DNA from 3 places in the Ensifer sp. 4252 genome. Region 3 is predicted to be linked to each of the others. Evidence: predicted binding sites of a transcription regulator. Region 3 holds the regulator's gene; each other region holds the start of a gene.
What was found. The regulator LexA, encoded in region 3, represses DNA repair genes until DNA is damaged. The targets are predictions, from matches to a motif close to TGTTCNNNNTGTGTTCNG.

Region 1: a site for LexA is predicted at 3,787-3,804, ahead of ABIE33_RS01515 (DNA polymerase IV). Genes of this name have one in related genera too.
Region 2: a site for LexA is predicted at 3,220-3,237, ahead of ABIE33_RS13615 (ATP-dependent helicase). Genes of this name have one in related genera too.

What each region holds. Positions count from the first base shown of each region.
Region 1 is NZ_JBNDIU010000001.1:296,724-302,052, reverse strand. It holds gene dnaE (DNA polymerase III subunit alpha) at 1-947, shown strand, start outside; gene ABIE33_RS01520 (L,D-transpeptidase family protein) at 1,045-2,283, opposite strand; gene ABIE33_RS01515 (DNA polymerase IV) at 2,491-3,783, opposite strand; gene ABIE33_RS01510 (hypothetical protein) at 3,946-4,593, opposite strand; gene ABIE33_RS01505 (DUF3572 domain-containing protein) at 4,590-4,862, opposite strand; gene ABIE33_RS01500 (response regulator) at 5,019-5,329, shown strand, end outside.
Region 2 is NZ_JBNDIU010000005.1:89,670-94,998, forward strand. It holds gene dinB (DNA polymerase IV) at 1-932, opposite strand, end outside; gene ABIE33_RS13615 (ATP-dependent helicase) at 1,033-3,099, opposite strand; gene ABIE33_RS13620 (TetR/AcrR family transcriptional regulator) at 3,357-3,881, opposite strand; gene ABIE33_RS13625 (NAD-binding protein) at 3,906-4,958, opposite strand.
Region 3 is NZ_JBNDIU010000018.1:58,106-63,434, forward strand. It holds gene ABIE33_RS26245 (septal ring lytic transglycosylase RlpA family protein) at 1-641, opposite strand, end outside; tRNA gene ABIE33_RS26250 (tRNA-Ser) at 918-1,007, shown strand; gene ABIE33_RS26255 (hypothetical protein) at 1,233-1,397, shown strand; gene ABIE33_RS26260 (DUF4242 domain-containing protein) at 1,764-2,051, shown strand; gene ABIE33_RS26265 (hypothetical protein) at 2,232-2,375, shown strand; gene ABIE33_RS26270 (hypothetical protein) at 2,819-3,106, shown strand; gene ABIE33_RS26275 (hypothetical protein) at 3,163-3,402, opposite strand; gene lexA (transcriptional repressor LexA) at 3,583-4,302, shown strand; gene ABIE33_RS26285 (hypothetical protein) at 4,692-5,024, opposite strand.

The DNA.
Region 1 (5,329 bases), on a different contig from region 3:
TGGCAGCGATCAAGGGCGTCGGCGAATCAGCGGTCGAGCACATCGTTGCCGTTCGCGGTGACCGCGAGTTTGCAAGCCTTGAGGACTTCTGCCTGAGGATCGACCCGAAGCTGCTCAACCGGCGTGTGTTCGAAAGCCTGATCGCGGCCGGCGCCTTCGATTGCTTCGGCTATGACCGTGCCGAACTGGTCGGCGGTCTCGATCGCATCCTCGGCTTTTCCCAGCGTGCGCAGGAAAACAAGACGAGCGGACAGAGCGATATGTTCGGCGCAGGGGCTGCAACCGGACCGGAACGGATAGCACTTCCCGCCTACACGCCGTGGCTCGCCTCGGAAAAACTGCACCGCGAGTTTCAGGTGCTGGGCTTCTATCTCTCGGCCCATCCGCTCGATACTTACAATCCACTGCTCGCCAAGATGCGCGTCCAGACTTTCGGCGACTTCGCCGGAGCAGTGAAGAAGGGGGCAACGGCGGGACGTCTTGCTGGCACCGTTACCTCCAAACAGGAGCGCAAGACCCGGACTGGCAACAAGATGGGCATCATCGCCTTCTCCGATTCATCCGGCCAGTTTGAGGCCGTGCTGTTTTCGGAAATGCTGCACCAGTATCGCGACCTGCTGGAGCCCGGCAAATCGCTGGTGATGACGGTTCAAGCCGAAGAACGCCCGGAAGGCATCGGTCTTCGCATCCAGACCCTGCGCTCGCTCGAGGAAGAATCGCTGCAGATGCAGAAGGCGCTGCGCGTCTATGTCCGCGATTCCGGACCGCTGAAGTCGATCGCCGCCCATTTGAATGCGCGGGGCGAAGGCCTCGTTTCCTTCATCGTCATCAAGGATAACGGCCAGCGCGAGATCGAAGTCGAGCTCAACGAGAAGTTCCGGATTTCGCCGGAGATCGCAGCGGCGCTCCGCTCGGCCCCGGGGGTGGTTGACGTCGAACTCGTCTGACCGCGCGCCATGAATGCTTGCGGCGGCGCCGATGACGGTACGCCACGTCCGACGCGGTCGCTGCATTTCCTTGGCGTCATGTCTGGTGCACGGGGCGTCAGCCCCGTGGTGATGCGCGGGTGATGGTGATGAAATCGGTACCGTCGCCGGTCTCAAGTCCGCTTTCCATATCGGAGATCGACAGCGACGAACCATCGGCAAGCAACCCGCCGATCCGCTTGCGGACATCGTCGGAGACCGCCAGACGGCCAAGCGTGCGCTGGATGGCATTGAAGGCGGATGCGTCGGCGTCGGCGGTGATCCCAAGGCGCCTTTTCGTCGATGCCGGCAGATGGTTTTCGAGCGATACGCCGTACCACTTGCCTTCACTCTTTCCCTCGTTGATCTCCTGAAATTGCAGGAAATGCGTGCCGAGCGCCTGCTCCGGCTTTTCGATCGTGACGCCGGCTTCGAAAATCGGCTTAAAACCCTGACGGACAAGAATCACCCCATTGGGGGGAGTGTCGCGGCCGGCCTTATTGAAGATGGCTCCGGCAAGTTCCGACGTCAGCTTGCCGTCCACGGTCTGTCCCTCGGCGGTCTGGAACGCGCTGATGGCGGCGACTGTGTCCGGGCCGATGTGGCCATCTGGTACACCTGCGACATAGCCGAGTTGGTTCAGCGCCAACTGGACTTCACGCCTGATATCGCGCTCGCCGCGCCGGGTGATCAGCATGCGGATCGGCTCGCGGTCTTCTGCTTTGATGACTGACGTGGTGGTCGATCCCGTGGTCATCGCCACTTCGACCGGCATGGTCTCGGTCTGGCTGATCGCCGGGCGGAGGGGCACATCCGACAGCGGCGCAGGGTTCTCGCCCGGCGCCGGTTCGCGCTGAAAGAGCATGGCGCTCGACACTTCCGTCGGGCTGACCTGCCGGTCCGTAATCAGAACATGCACGCCGCGCGACGTCATCTTGAAGAGACTGGCGGCAAACTTGCTCGGCAGGCGCACGCAACCGTGCGAGGCGGGATAGGCCGGTACGTGATTGGAGCCATGCAGCGCAATGCCTGACCAGGTCAGCCGCTGCATGAAGGGCATCGGCGCGTTCGAATAGATGTTGGATTTGTGATGACGCCGTTTTTCAAGGATCGAGAAGATACCCGTCGGCGTGGAATGGCCGGCCTTCCCCGTAGAAACCGCCGACGTCGCGATTACCGCGTCGCCGTCGTAGACGACGAGGGATTGCTGGTTCTTCGAGACGATGATCTGCAGCGGCGCGTTGCTGCCGGCAAAGCCGGCTGCAGGCGAAAACAAGAAGACGACGACGCTGGCCGTGAGAGCGAAACGCGATACCATACACTCATCCCAACACGTAAACTGGCCGATGAGCTTAGGCTGAAATATTTAAGGAATTCGTCCGGGTCGGACCTACAGCGCCGCGCGTCTTGTGAGACGCGCAAAGGTCGCTGTAGCACTTTGAATTACTGCATGTTTTTATCCTTAAATCGAATGCGATTTAAGGAAACATGCAGTAGGAAACGTCAAGCCGCCGCCGATAACGCACTAGTGATCGCGCTTTCGGCTGCCGAATGTGTAGCCGGTTTCGACGCTTGCCTTGCCGAACTTGTCGCGCAGCTTGTTGATGGCGTGCTCGGCGGCGGCGCGACGGGTTGCAGCTGGATCGACCAGATCGGGGGGATCTGCGAGATCCGGGCTGGAAAGATCGCTGACGCCGATGCCGATCAGCCGGTACTTCGTGCCGTCGACTTCGTTCTCCAGAAGCTGCAGCCCGGTGCGAAAGATGCGGTCTGCGAGCCGCGTCGGACTGTCGAGGCGGCGGTTGCGGGTCCTGGTCTTGAAGTCGGCAGTCTTCAGTTTCAAGACAACCGTCTGGCCAGCGAGTTCGGATTTGCGCAGGCGATGTGCGACCTGTTCGCTCAGTCGGCGCAAGTGCATGACGAGATCGTCGTAGCGGGCGAGATCGTCGTTGAATGTCGTTTCGGACGACACGCTTTTTGCCTCGCCGTCGATCTCGACCGTTCTTTCGTCCAGGCCGCGCGACAGGCGGTAGAGCCTCTGGCCCATGGTGCCGTAACGGCGCATGAGGTCGGCTTCCTCCATCATCTGAAGCTGACCGATCGTGCGAATGCCATCGCGCTCCAGCGTGGCGGCGAACGCCTTCCCCACGCCCCAGATCAAGGTCACTGGCCTTTCTCTCAGGAATTCGAGCGCCTCGGCCTGGCCGATCACCGAGAAGCCACGAGGCTTCTGCAGATCGGAGGCAACCTTGGCGAGGAACTTGCAGTATGAGAGGCCCACAGAGACCGTAATCCCGATCTCCTGTTCGACACGGCGGGCAAAGCGGGCGAGCGTGCGGGCGGGAGGATCGTGGTGCAGTCTCTGCGTGCCGCTCAGTTCCAGGAACGCCTCGTCGATGGAGAGCGGTTGCACCAGGGGTGTCAGCTCCTGCATCAGCATGCGGACCTCGCGGCCGACGCGAACGTATTTTTCCATATTGGGCTTGATGACGACTGCCTGCGGACAGGCTTCGAGCGCCTTGAACATCGGCATGGCCGAGCGCACGCCGTGGATGCGGGCGATGTAGCAGGCCGTGGAAACCACGCCGCGCTTGCCGCCGCCGATAATCACCGGCTTGTCGGCAAGCTCCGGATTGTCCCGCTTCTCGACCGAGGCGTAAAACGCATCACAATCGATATGGGCGAGGGTCAGGTCGTAAAGTTCTGCATGACGCAAGAGACGGGGACTGCCGTAGGCAAGGCAGCGTCGCGCGGTCGCGGTCTGTTCCCTGAGGCAGTCACGGCAGAAGCCTGGAGTTTGAGAACCGCTGTCGAGCATATCTGGAACAAATGTTGAACATTGCGACTTTACGCTCTACGCTAGCGAGTCTCAAGGGAGGCCGCGTTGGAAATTGCCTTGCATGTCAGGTTGCCGACGCCAAGCCGCTGGCCGGATTTCGTGCGTCGTCTTGCGGCTCTCGATCTGCTGGTCCGGCTGCCGCTATCGCTGGAAATGCGCGCGAATGGCATTCGCAGCGTCGACCCAGTCCGCGGCAATGTGAACGCAAGTGTCCGGCGCGGGCGCGAGCGCCCGGAACTCGGCGTTGGCCATCAGATTGATCAGCAGGCAGGTCGGCGCGTGCGCCTGCACCGATTGCAGGTTGCGCGCGAGGTCGTCGATGAAAACAACGGGAAGGGCCCGGCCGGCATGCAGTCGCTTTACGATCGGCCCTTTGGGGTCTTCCGAAGCGAGCAGCGGATAGGGAAGATCCAGCCGGTTCAGCAGGGCACGCCGCGCGGCCGCATGGCGCGGCGGCATGGCTGTCAGAAAGACGATGTCAGCCTGGGTCGACAGGTCGCGCAGGGTTTCGACAACGCCGACAGCCGGGGTCTGCCAGCGATCCTGCGTGGCGTAGAATGTTTCGAGCAATTCCTTGACGTCCGCCTCGCTGGCCGTGTGTTCCGTTGCGCGATGGATGATGTTGCCGGTCAGCCGAAACGAACGCGGCAGCAGGACATGGTCGCGGCTTTCGAGAAAAGCCCGGAAGGGGCTGAGGAATTCGAGCACGACTTCGTCGATGTCGCTGACGACAAGCGGGCGGTCGCCGAGGCGGATTTCATCGTCGAAGACGGTGTTGCTCACGCTCAGCTGTCCTGCAGGTCGGCGGCGCCGGAAAGTTTCTCATGCGCACGCGCGACATCCTGCGGGGCTGTCCCCGTCGCCTCGCAGAAGGCGATCAGCGTCGGTTCATGGTCCATGAGAAAGGCGACGAGCCCACCCATGAAGCCCGGCTCGCCGATCGCATTGCGCAGGGAGGACGGGTCCGTGCCGGTCAGCGCCAGAAATCGGGACAGCAGGTCCGGCTCGCCGGCAAGCCAGGCGAGGATGTCGATGGCGATTTCGTCGGCGCTCTTCAATGTCTTGGCCTCCTACTGTTTTTACGCCCGGAATTACCTATTTTTCAACCAAATAGGTTTATCGGTGAACTTGAGGAAATGGGTCGAGTCGTTGGTTCTGCAACTTAGATGTCTTGAGAAGACTTGCAAGAAGACGACGGACAGCAAGGGATCGACATGCCCAAACAGGTAATGATTGTTGAGGATAACGAGCTGAACATGAAGCTCTTCCGCGACCTGATTGAGGCTTCCGGTTACGCGACGATCCAGACGCGCAACGGTATGGAGGCGCTCGAGCTGGCGCGGAAGTATCGCCCCGATCTGATTTTGATGGACATTCAGCTGCCGGAGGTCTCCGGGCTCGAAGTCACGAAGTGGCTGAAGGAAGATGATGAGTTGCACGTCATCCCGGTGATCGCCGTGACTGCCTTCGCCATGAAGGGCGACGAGGAACGCATCCGTCAGGGCGGATGCGAAGCCTATGTTTC
Region 2 (5,329 bases), on a different contig from region 3:
AGCAGCGAAACTGCGATCTCCAGCACCTCGGCAGCCCCACCGACCGGTGCGCCGAGCGTTCTGCTGCGCGTCGCCTGTGTAAAGTCCGAGTACTTCACTTTGACGGTCACTGTCTTGCCGCTCATCCCTTGCGCCTCGCAATAGCGCCAGACCTTGTCGACCAACGGCAGCAGCTCGGCGCATGCCGGTTCGAAGTCGAAGATATCCTCGACGAAGGTGTCTTCCGCGCCAACCGATTTGCGCACCCGGTCAGGCTGCACGCGCCGTTCGTCGATGCCGCGGGCGATGCCGTAGAAATAAGGGCCGGATTTGCCGAAATGCTCCTGCAGGAACGCCAGGGTCTGCTGCCGCAGGTCGAAGCCGGTTTCGATGCCCAGCCGCTTCATCCGCTCGGCCGTCGCCGGCCCGACGCCATGAAACTTCTTCACCGGGAGCGCCTCGACAAAAGCCGGTCCGTTCTTCGGCGTAATGACGAACAGGCCGTCCGGTTTTCGCTGGTCGCTCGCCATCTTGGCGAGGAACTTGTTGTAGCTGATCCCGGCCGAGGCCGTCAGGTTCGTCGTTGCCTTGATCTTCGCGCGGATTTCCTCGGCGATCTCGGTGGCGATCTCCATGCCCTTCAGATTGTCGGTCACGTCGAGATATGCCTCGTCGAGCGACAGGGGTTCGATGACAGGCGTATATTCGGCGAAAATCTCGCGGATCTGTTGCGATACGGCGCGATAGACGTCGAAGCGCGGTTTGACGAAGATGAGGTCAGGGCATTTTCGTTTCGCCGTGACGGACGGCATGGCGGAATGAACGCCATATTTCCGCGCCTCGTAACTTGCCGCGGCGACAACGCCACGCGCCGCCGCGCCGCCGACGGCCACCGGCTTGCCGCGCAGCTCCGGATTGTCGCGCTGTTCGACCGATGCGTAGAAGGCATCCATGTCGATATGAATGATCTTGCGCTGCCGCTCCGCGTCCGCGACATCGGCCGCAGGCTGTCTTCCGATCTCGGTGTCGCTAGGCTCGGCCACGTGCCGCTCCTTACTTCCACATGGTCCGCATGCGGGCGCCGACATCGATGCGGATCTGCCTGGCGCTGCGCTCGGAGGCGGCGGCGCTGACCAGCGGCCAGGATGCCGTCTCGAAGAACTGCAGCAGCGTTGCTGGGATGAAGCGTGTCCGCGCGGCGTAGACGTGGCGATCGCCCTGCGCATGCTGGCCGCTCGTGAAGAACCGTTGCGGGGTTATCAGCGTCAGGCTGTCCTTTGCCCGCGTCATGCCGACATAAAGCAGCCGGCGTTCCTCCTCGATCTCGTGCGTGGTACCAACGCCAAGATCGGAGGGGATGCAGCCGTCGACGACATTGAGCATGAACACCGAGCGCCATTCCTGCCCCTTGGCCGAATGGATCGTCGAAAGGATCAGGTAGTCCTCGTCGAGCAGCGGCACGCCAGCCTGGTCGCTGGTCGCATCCGGCGGATCGAGCGTCAGTTCGGTGAGGAAGCGTTCCCGGCTCGGATAACCACCGGCGATCTGCTCCAATTGCAGGAGGTCGGCCTTTCTGGTGTCCGCGTCCTCGTGGATGCGGTCGAGATGCGGCTCGTACCATTCGCGCGCCTGGGCGATTTCGCCCGGCCAGCCGCCCGCCTGTTTGCGCAGCCCTTCGATCAGCGTCACGAAAGCCCTCCAGTTGTCGCCGGAGCGCGGCGGGGCGGGGATTTCCGCAAGTGCTGCCAGCGGCTCCGGATCTGCGGCGATCGCGTCAAGGATCTTGCCGGCGGTCTGCGGGCCGACGCCCGGTATCATGTGCAGCAGGCGAAAGCCGGCGACCCGATCCCTCGGGTTCTGCGCAAACCTGAGCACTGCCAGCATGTCCTTGACATGGGCGCTGTCGAGGAACTTCAGCCCACCGAATTTCACGAAGGGGATATTGCGTCGGGTCAGTTCCACCTCGAGTGGCCCGCTGTGGTTCGATGAGCGAAACAGCACCGCCTGCTGCTTCAGCGTCATCCCTATCTCCCGGTTCTCCAGCACCTTCTCGACGATGTAGCGCGCCTGGTCGGCTTCATCGGCGACCGCCAGAAGTTTCGGCCGTTCCGCCGACTGGCGCTCGGTCCAGAGGTTCTTGGTGAAGCGTTCGCGGGCGAGATCGATGACGCCGTTGGCGGCGGCCAGAATCGTCTGGGTGGAGCGATAGTTTCGATCGAGCGTGATGACGTCCGCCGGCGGCGTGAACTCGCCCGGAAAATCCAGAATGTTGCGCACTGTCGCCGCCCGGAACGAATAGATCGACTGGGCATCGTCGCCGACAACCGTCAGGCCCCTGCCGCCCGGCTTCAAGGCCATCAGCACGGATGATTGAAGCCGGTTGGTATCCTGATATTCGTCGACCAGCACATGGTCGAAACGGTTGCCGATATCCTCGGCGAGTTCCGGAACGCTGACAGTCTGCGCCCAGTAGAGCAGCAGGTCGTCGTAATCGAGCACGTTCTGCGTCTGCTTTGCTTCGACATAACAGGAAAACAGCTGCTTCAACTGCTCCTCCCAACCGGAGACCCAGGGATAATGGGCGCGCAACACCTCGGCGAGCGGCGTCTCGGAGTTGACCGCCCGCGAATAGATCGAAAGGCAGGTGCCCTTGGTCGGGAACCGGCTCTCGGTCTTTGAGAGGCCCAACTCATGCCGGACAAGGTTCATGAGATCAGCACTGTCTTCACGGTCATGGATCGTGAAATCGACATTCAACCCGATCTGCTCGGCATAGATCCGCAGCAGCCGCGCCCCGATGCCGTGGAATGTGCCGGCCCAGGTGAGCGCGTCAGTGGCAACACTGGCGTTTGCGCCAAGCACCTGGGCGCATATGCGCTCGACCCTTCGGGCCATTTCGGAGGCGGCACGGCGCGAAAACGTCATCAACAGGATGCGGCGGGGGTCGGCGCCGTTGACGATGAGGTGGGCAACGCGATGGGCGAGCGTGTTCGTCTTGCCCGATCCGGCGCCTGCAATAATCAGGAGCGGCCCTGCGATCGTTTCGCCCGGTGCGGTTACGCCAAATTCGACGGCATCGCGCTGTCGATCATTCAATTTTTCCAGATAGGCCGCCGCCACGCCGAAGTCCCCGGTAAGTCTCTGCCGATTCTACCCCTTGCGCCGCGCGCCGGCGTCGATTGCCCGGCCCTGCGGGCGATGCCGAGGCATCCCCGCGCTCAAGATGAGCGATTCATGGCGGGGAACGAATAAGGAACATATCAGCCGGGGATCATATTGCAAAGGCCTCATTGGCAATGGTTGGACGACGCCATCGGATTCCGCGCATAGACCGGGCATGGCAGGAGGGCGGCGGGCGCAAACGCAGCATTCGCTCCTCAACGCGCGATCGAGAGCCCGTGCCGCTCGGCCACCGCGCGGATCGAGGGAAGTTCGCCGGCTGCCGGGTCGCTGAGATGGCGAAGGCCGATACCGCGCAGCTCGTCGACGAAGGACCGTACGGCCGCGGCGTCGGCGGGCCGGCTGAGCCGGGCCGCGACGACGTGCGCAAGTTCGGCCAGGTGGCCGTGCAGCACCGCCTGCAGTTCACGGTCTTCATCCACTTCGAGCATGATCGCCAGGAGAAAGCGCATGCGCTCGCGATTGAACAGCAAATGCGACAGCATGTCCTCGAGTGACGGTTCATGCGCCGGTGCCCGCTGTGCGGCGCGGTTGTGGGATGCTTCGAGCAGGGCGATGAACAGGTCGGCCTTTCGCGGAAAATAATAGGTCAGGTGCGATTGGCGCAGCCCTGTCGCCTTGGCGATCTTCGGCTGTGTCAGTGCCTTCATGCCCTGCGTTTCGATGATACCGAGCGCCGCATCCAGAATACGCTGGCGGGTGGTATTGTCCGGTTTGACCATTGCCTCTCTTTCCTCGATCGTTTTCTAGCCGACAAACGGCGGGCAGCAAGAGCTCTCGCTGAAATCGATCATGCCACCCTCGTCGCGAAGCTGTGCGGCGATGTTGTCGATGTTCATCAGTGTTTCCAGATGATGGATGCCGGCGGCGGGCCGATCGGACAGCATGTGCTCGATGGTGAGGGCTGCGACTTCAGCGGTGATCTCGGCTTCGCGCTGCCCCTCGTAGAGGGCAGTGACGGCACGCGGCGCGCCGTTGCGGCTGCCGGACACGGTGATCGAGAGTGCCGCACGTTTGGATCCTAAGCGTACCCGGGACAAGAGACTGGTCAGGGCCGGCACCCATGCCAAACGGCCACGCAACAGGGGCAGTACGAGAAAGGCCAGACGACTGATCGCGGCGGAATCGAAGGTGAGATAGGTCGCGGTATCGACGACCGCGAGCGTGCGACGCAGGACATGCTGGTCGGCGAAGTCGAAGGCCAGTGCCGGGTGTTTCTTTGCCTTCAGTCCAAACGGAAGCTCGGCGACCTCGGGAGGCTGCTCGGCATCAACGATCCTGTTGAGCGTCCAGGCGATCGCTGCGGGACCGTGATCGTCGCCAAGCCCGAGCATGATGCCGATGGTTGCCTTGCTCACTTGATCCAACCGCGCGGCGCAGGCCTTGACCATCAGATTAGTAAGGCCCGGCGCGAAGCCGACAGATAGAATGGCGCAGCCGTGGTTCTCCCTCGCCAGTTTCTCCAGTCGCTCCACTTTTTGGAAGAAGGCATCGCTGGCGGTCACATCGATATAGACAAGTCCACGGGAGAGGATGAAGGACGCAAAGGCAGCCTCGTCCTGATCGATGCAGACCACGACCATGTCGATGTCGGCAAGGGCATGCTCCCAGCGGGCAGGATCAGACAGATCGACGGCGCGCGCCGAGCAGCCCAATCTTGCGGCGGCTTGTCCGGCTTTGGCGACATTCCTGCCGGCAATGACAACCGCGCCGATGTTCCGGTCGATCAGGCGCCGTGCGATACGGGTGCCGACATGGCCGTAGCCACCGACGATGAGGATTGTCTGGCCATCCGTCATGGCTTTCGGTTTCTCCTGGCAACGATGCCGCTCACTGTGAACGAAGCGATGAAGCGGTTTTCCGATACCGGAGCGCGTGCCCGCGGACATGAGGCGTTTGCGAAGAAAGCACCGAGATGTCGGGTCCGTTGAGTGATCGCCATATCTGTCGTTCCTTTGTGTTTGAGATGGTCGAGTGCATCACTCAGAAAATATTGGTTGGTAGCCTACCAATTGTATGGATGTAACAAGGAAGTTTTCGTATTGCAATCCCATTCCAGCGAGATCCGGCTCCGTCACGGCATCACTTCGATGGACGCCCAAAAGCGCGCGTGCATCATGTTGCGCCAACGCTCGCCCGGCGCGCGAGCCGGCCGTTTCGCGATCAATCC
Region 3 (5,329 bases):
ACGCCCGGGCTGCGATCGCCCTTCGTCACATAGGAGGCCATGAGATAGGGCATGTCGTTGCCTTCGAGGGGTGCGCGGCCGACATATTGCACCCGAACCTTGGCACTGCCCTTCTGCTTGATATCGAGCAGATCGGCTGTTTTCGACGACACGTCGATGATGCGGCCATATTCATAGGGACCGCGATCATTCACTCGCACGATGACGGACGTGCCGTTTTCGGTGTTGGTGACACGCGCATAGCTTGGCAGCGGAAAGGTCGGATGCGCGGCGGACAGATGAAGCTTGTCGTAGACTTCGCCATTGGCCGTCAGACGGCCATGAAAGGCCGAGCCGTACCAGGACGCGACACCGGTCTTGTTATAGCCGAAATCTTCCTTGGGTTGGTACCACTTGCCCTTGACCTGATAGGCCTTGCCGACCTGAAAGCGGCCGCCGCCTTTCGGGATATTCTTGCCGCTGGCGACACGGGGGCTCGCCTTCACGCCGTAAACCGACTCGGCAAAGTATTCTTTGCTTCTCGGCTTGCTCTTCTTGATACTGGACGTCGATCCGCAAGCCGCGAGCGTTGCGCAAAGCACGGGAACCGCCGCAAGGCGCAGTCCCTTGATCAGATATGCCGCATTTTTACTGGATGTCATCTGTCCCACAACATCATTCGAATAAGCCGTACTCGAAACCTTCCACTCTTGCCCCCAGCGGAAATCTCGGCGTCCCGAAACGGAACAGTCGATTAATCATGACAGCAACAAGGCAAAATTGCGAACCGACGAGCGGCCGATGGCTCGAAATCTCCAGTTATGGTTTACGAATGGTTACCCCGGCGAGATAAACAGCGGATGCGCGAAGAAAATCTTGCAGCCCAAGCATGTTAAATCTTGCAAAGCGGCAAGGCTTCGCGCAATAACGCCCTGCCCGGAGGAGTGGCCGAGCGGTTTAAGGCACCGGTCTTGAAAACCGGCGTGCGTGAAAGCGTACCGTGGGTTCGAATCCCACCTCCTCCGCCATTGCCTGTCTCATTTTTCACCACCCATTGTTGAGCTAGGTCGCCAAGTGAATGCTTTGGCGGCGAACGCATACAAGTTTTGCGAGCGCTCCCTTATATAGCCATAACATTGGCGCGCGCGCCTGCACGGCCGTAGCTCGGCCCGCTTGCCATGCCGGATGATTTAAGGGAAAGTCTGATTCCGGCCCATCGAGGCCTGGGCAATCTCCCAGAACTGGAGAAAACCATGCCTCTTAAATATCTGACGACAGCCGCTTTTCTCGCGCTTCTCACGCTTTCCGGATGCGCAAGCACCGGCGGCAGCAACACGACCTATGCGCAGTGGCAGGGCCCGTCGCCGGAACCCGATCCGTCTGCGGCAAGTCCCGGCGGCTTCCGTCTCAGCTACTGAGTTTCATGACAGCGGCGCGTAGTAAATATGACGCGCCATGGGCGCCGTTGCGCTTTTGACCTGCTGCATGATTTTCCCCTGTAGCACCCGGCTTCGAACGGGCATCTACGCACGCGATTGATCTGCAAATCATAATGCGTGCGGATGTGAATTGCGGCCCGCGCAGGGCCTTGCAGACATTTGCTTTCGCCGGCTTCAAGGCTGCGAAAGCACGCCTTCTGATCTGCTAGCCGAAACGAGGCAAGGTCTCCGGCTGCCTGACGCGATGTTGCATGCAAATCGCCTTGCATGCAATCGCAAGCATTGACTCCCTTTTCATTAGGGAGGCTTGATATAATGGTCATCCAACAGTCAAGGAACTGAGCGATGCCCACTTTCATCATCGAACGCGAGGTACCAGGAGCTGACAAGCTCAGTCATGACGACCTCTGCGCACTGTCGGCGAAATCCAATGCTGTCGTCGCCGATCTCGGCGTGCCATACACATGGATCACGAGCTATGTCGCCGGCGACAAGCTCTATTGCGTTCACGAAGCGCCGAGCGCCGACGTCGTTCGCGAACACGCCGAACGAGGCGGGTTTCCGGCCAACAGGATCACGGAAGTCGCCGCCGTGATTGGGCCTTCGACAGCATCTCAAGGGCGCGGCAAATAGCCGTATCGGTGTTATAATCACCACGGGCAGAAAATCGGCTTCATGCGGGCCCAAACCGCCCGCCCAGGCCAATGCTCCCCACGCACCGTCATTGACTTCCGGCGGTATCAATGCAGGCTAATCCGCCGGTCATTCGGCGCCCATGAGGGTTCCCCGGCACACCTTTTCAAGGAGACGATCATGGCAAAAGGTCAAGTGCGAAGTAACCGCGAGGTTAGAAAACCCAAAAAGGACAAGACCGTCAAAGCCGCCGTAACGACAGAAGGCTCACAGGTAAAGCTTGCAGGCAGCAGCTTCTCCCTCGGCAAGAAAGACAAGAAGTAGGACAGCCGCCTTTAACCTCTCGAACCAAATAGTCGGGAGAGTTTTGTCCTCGGCCAGTCGGACGAGGTGCGCACGTCTCCGCACACCCTGGCGACTGGCCCCCTGACCAAGAATAGATGCCAGCACGCTTGAACGTCGCCTGCCTCCGGATTTGCAAAGATCGTTGCGGGCGGCGGCGCTCGCCAAGCGTTTCCATTTCTGCTGCCAAGCCTGATCGGCCGTCGACACGCTGCATGTAGTAGACGTCGGAAGATCGAGAACGCCCTGTTCATGCAAATCTTTGTGCCTTCCCTGCCACAGCTTGAGCAGCAGTCTTCGCCTCTCGCAAAGAACTGTTGAACACGCCACAGTGCCCGGCATGCTTGCTGGACTTCGGAACGAAAGCACGGTTCACATCGTTAACCAAACTATCGCCGCCACCTCTGATCTAGTGGACGTTCACCGTGCTTGCAGCCTTGCTTATCGCCTCGATTATCGCATCGCCGAACATCGCCCTCAGCGCTGCCACGGTCGACGACCTGCAAGCCGATTTCGAAATGGCTGTACCCTGTCAACAGATCGACGGACGGAACGTTTGGAAAGGGGCGATCGCCTACTATATCCAGTCCTTCGTCTACCAAGGCGACACGCCGGTCGCGACCGACGCGGCCGACGCGGTACTGCCCGAGGACAACTCGGCGGAAACCGTCAAGGAGTTCGAGGACGCCTGCTCCGCCACACGGCCGGCCTGATTCACGCGTCCTTCACCTGATCGCCGATCGACTTCTGCCGATCCCGTGACGGCAGGCTATTTCCACTGGGTTCCATCGCCAGCGGCGCAACCATGCGGCGGCAGCCCGTTGCCAAACGTAAGCTTCAGCCGGTCACAACCCCATTGATTGAGCGGCCCGGGCATCGCCGCATTCAACGCGATTCCGACCTCATCGAACGGGCTTTGTTTATTGTCCACATATTGATACCAGCGGAATCCAAGCACCGCGGTCGCGGCGACAACGATCGTCAGAAAAATTCGAATCAGCTTCGTCATTAGACCCTCATTCCATAAACGGAAGGAGGCATAACAGCCTCGTGCGGCACGTACAGCGACGAGATCGCCGCTATGCACTCGATTGAACCAACATTCACGGAATTTTAGGCACTTGCGGAACACATATGGAACAGATAGTGTCTGTTCTTGATTTGTTTCACGCCTCTGGAGCGACTTGCCATGCTGACCCGCAAGCAACAGGAATTGCTTCTTTTCATCCATGAACGAATGAAGGAGTCCGGTGTACCGCCGTCCTTCGATGAGATGAAGGACGCACTCGACCTGGCATCGAAGTCGGGTATTCACCGGCTGATTACAGCACTCGAGGAACGCGGCTTCATTCGCCGTCTTCCCAACCGCGCCCGGGCGCTCGAAGTCATCAAGCTGCCGGAAGCCTATGCGGCAAGCGCCCAGCCCCGTCGCGGGTTTTCCCCAAGTGTCATCGAGGGAAGCCTTGGCAAACCTCCCGCCCCTGCCCCCGCCGCTGCGAAAACGACGCCGGTTGCCGACAACAGCTCCGTGTCGGTCCCGGTTATGGGGCGCATTGCCGCCGGTGTGCCGATCTCGGCGATACAGAACAACACCCACGACATTACCGTGCCGCTCGATATGATCGGCAGCGGCGAGCACTACGCCCTTGAAGTGAAGGGTGATTCGATGATCGAAGCCGGCATCTTCGATGGCGACACGGTGATCATCCGCAATGCCACCACAGCCAATCCCGGCGATATCATCGTGGCCCTTGTCGATGACGAGGAAGCGACCTTGAAGCGCTTCCGGCGCAAGGGCGCGTCGATTGCCCTCGAGGCGGCCAATCCGGCCTATGAGACGCGTATCTTCGGCCCCGATCGCGTCAAGATACAGGGCAAGCTCGTCGGCTTGATCCGCCGCTACCACTAGAGCGCTTTATCTTTAAACGGAAGCGATTCTGTTGGCTCAAAACGGCCGTTCCACACGAAGGATGGCGCAGAGCGATGCGGATCCATCGGGCAAGCCATCCGACACAGTGGGCGGCCGTTTTCAGTCAACCCGAAGGGCCGGATGAATTTCGGCCATTACCGGCGGCGGCCGTCTTGACCGCAGCCTCTGCTGCGCTCTTCGCCAGCCGCCTTGGTCCTGGCCGAAATTCCTTCCGGCAGAATGCTTCTGTTTAAAGATGAAGCGCTCTAGGCCCGTCTCACTCTAGCCGCCATCGTGCCGGTCAGCCGTCTTCTTGCTTCAACGTCTCGCCACCACAAGGTAGCGAGACGGAGATCGTCAGATCGAGCGTTTTCCAGGCTCGACAGATTTTACTCGTGTATCGAGTACTCGCCCAACTCGCAGAGATCCTGCGTGTCTTCAGTCGTGTCGAGACCGGAACCTTCTTCGAATTCAAAGCGCATGTCGTATTTGCAGACATCGCGTCCGTCGGCGATGGTAATTTCCATGCTTTCGCCCGGATTGAGCACCTGCCGCCCGAAGACGTCGTCCTCCCACTGATCAACACCGACCGGCGACGTGTAGAAGTTCGTCAAAACGACGTTCGTCTTGTTCTTCAGCTGAAAGACGAGATCCTCAGCGCTGGCGGTGGCCGTCGTTGCGGCAAGAATGGCAAGAGCAGTCAGGGCGATCTTACATTTCATTTTATGTCTTTTCCTCCATTGTCGGCTTTGTTTGATACTACCTATACGGGTCGCGCTGTCGGGATATTCATTCCCAGTACCGTCTAGAGACAATATTTTCAGCACTGACAATAGCGACCGGATCACCATTTCGGGGCGCGTCCTCGCAAGGCCATGTCGTTGGCGACTGCGAACGTTCAGAAACTGGCCGGCAAGGGTAGCCCGGCCGAATTGCGCTTTGAAAACAGTGGTTGGCGGCAATGTGGATAGCCTCGTTGCGCGTGTTGGACGCGCCGCATTGACCCGCCGCTTCTTGCCGCCACCTG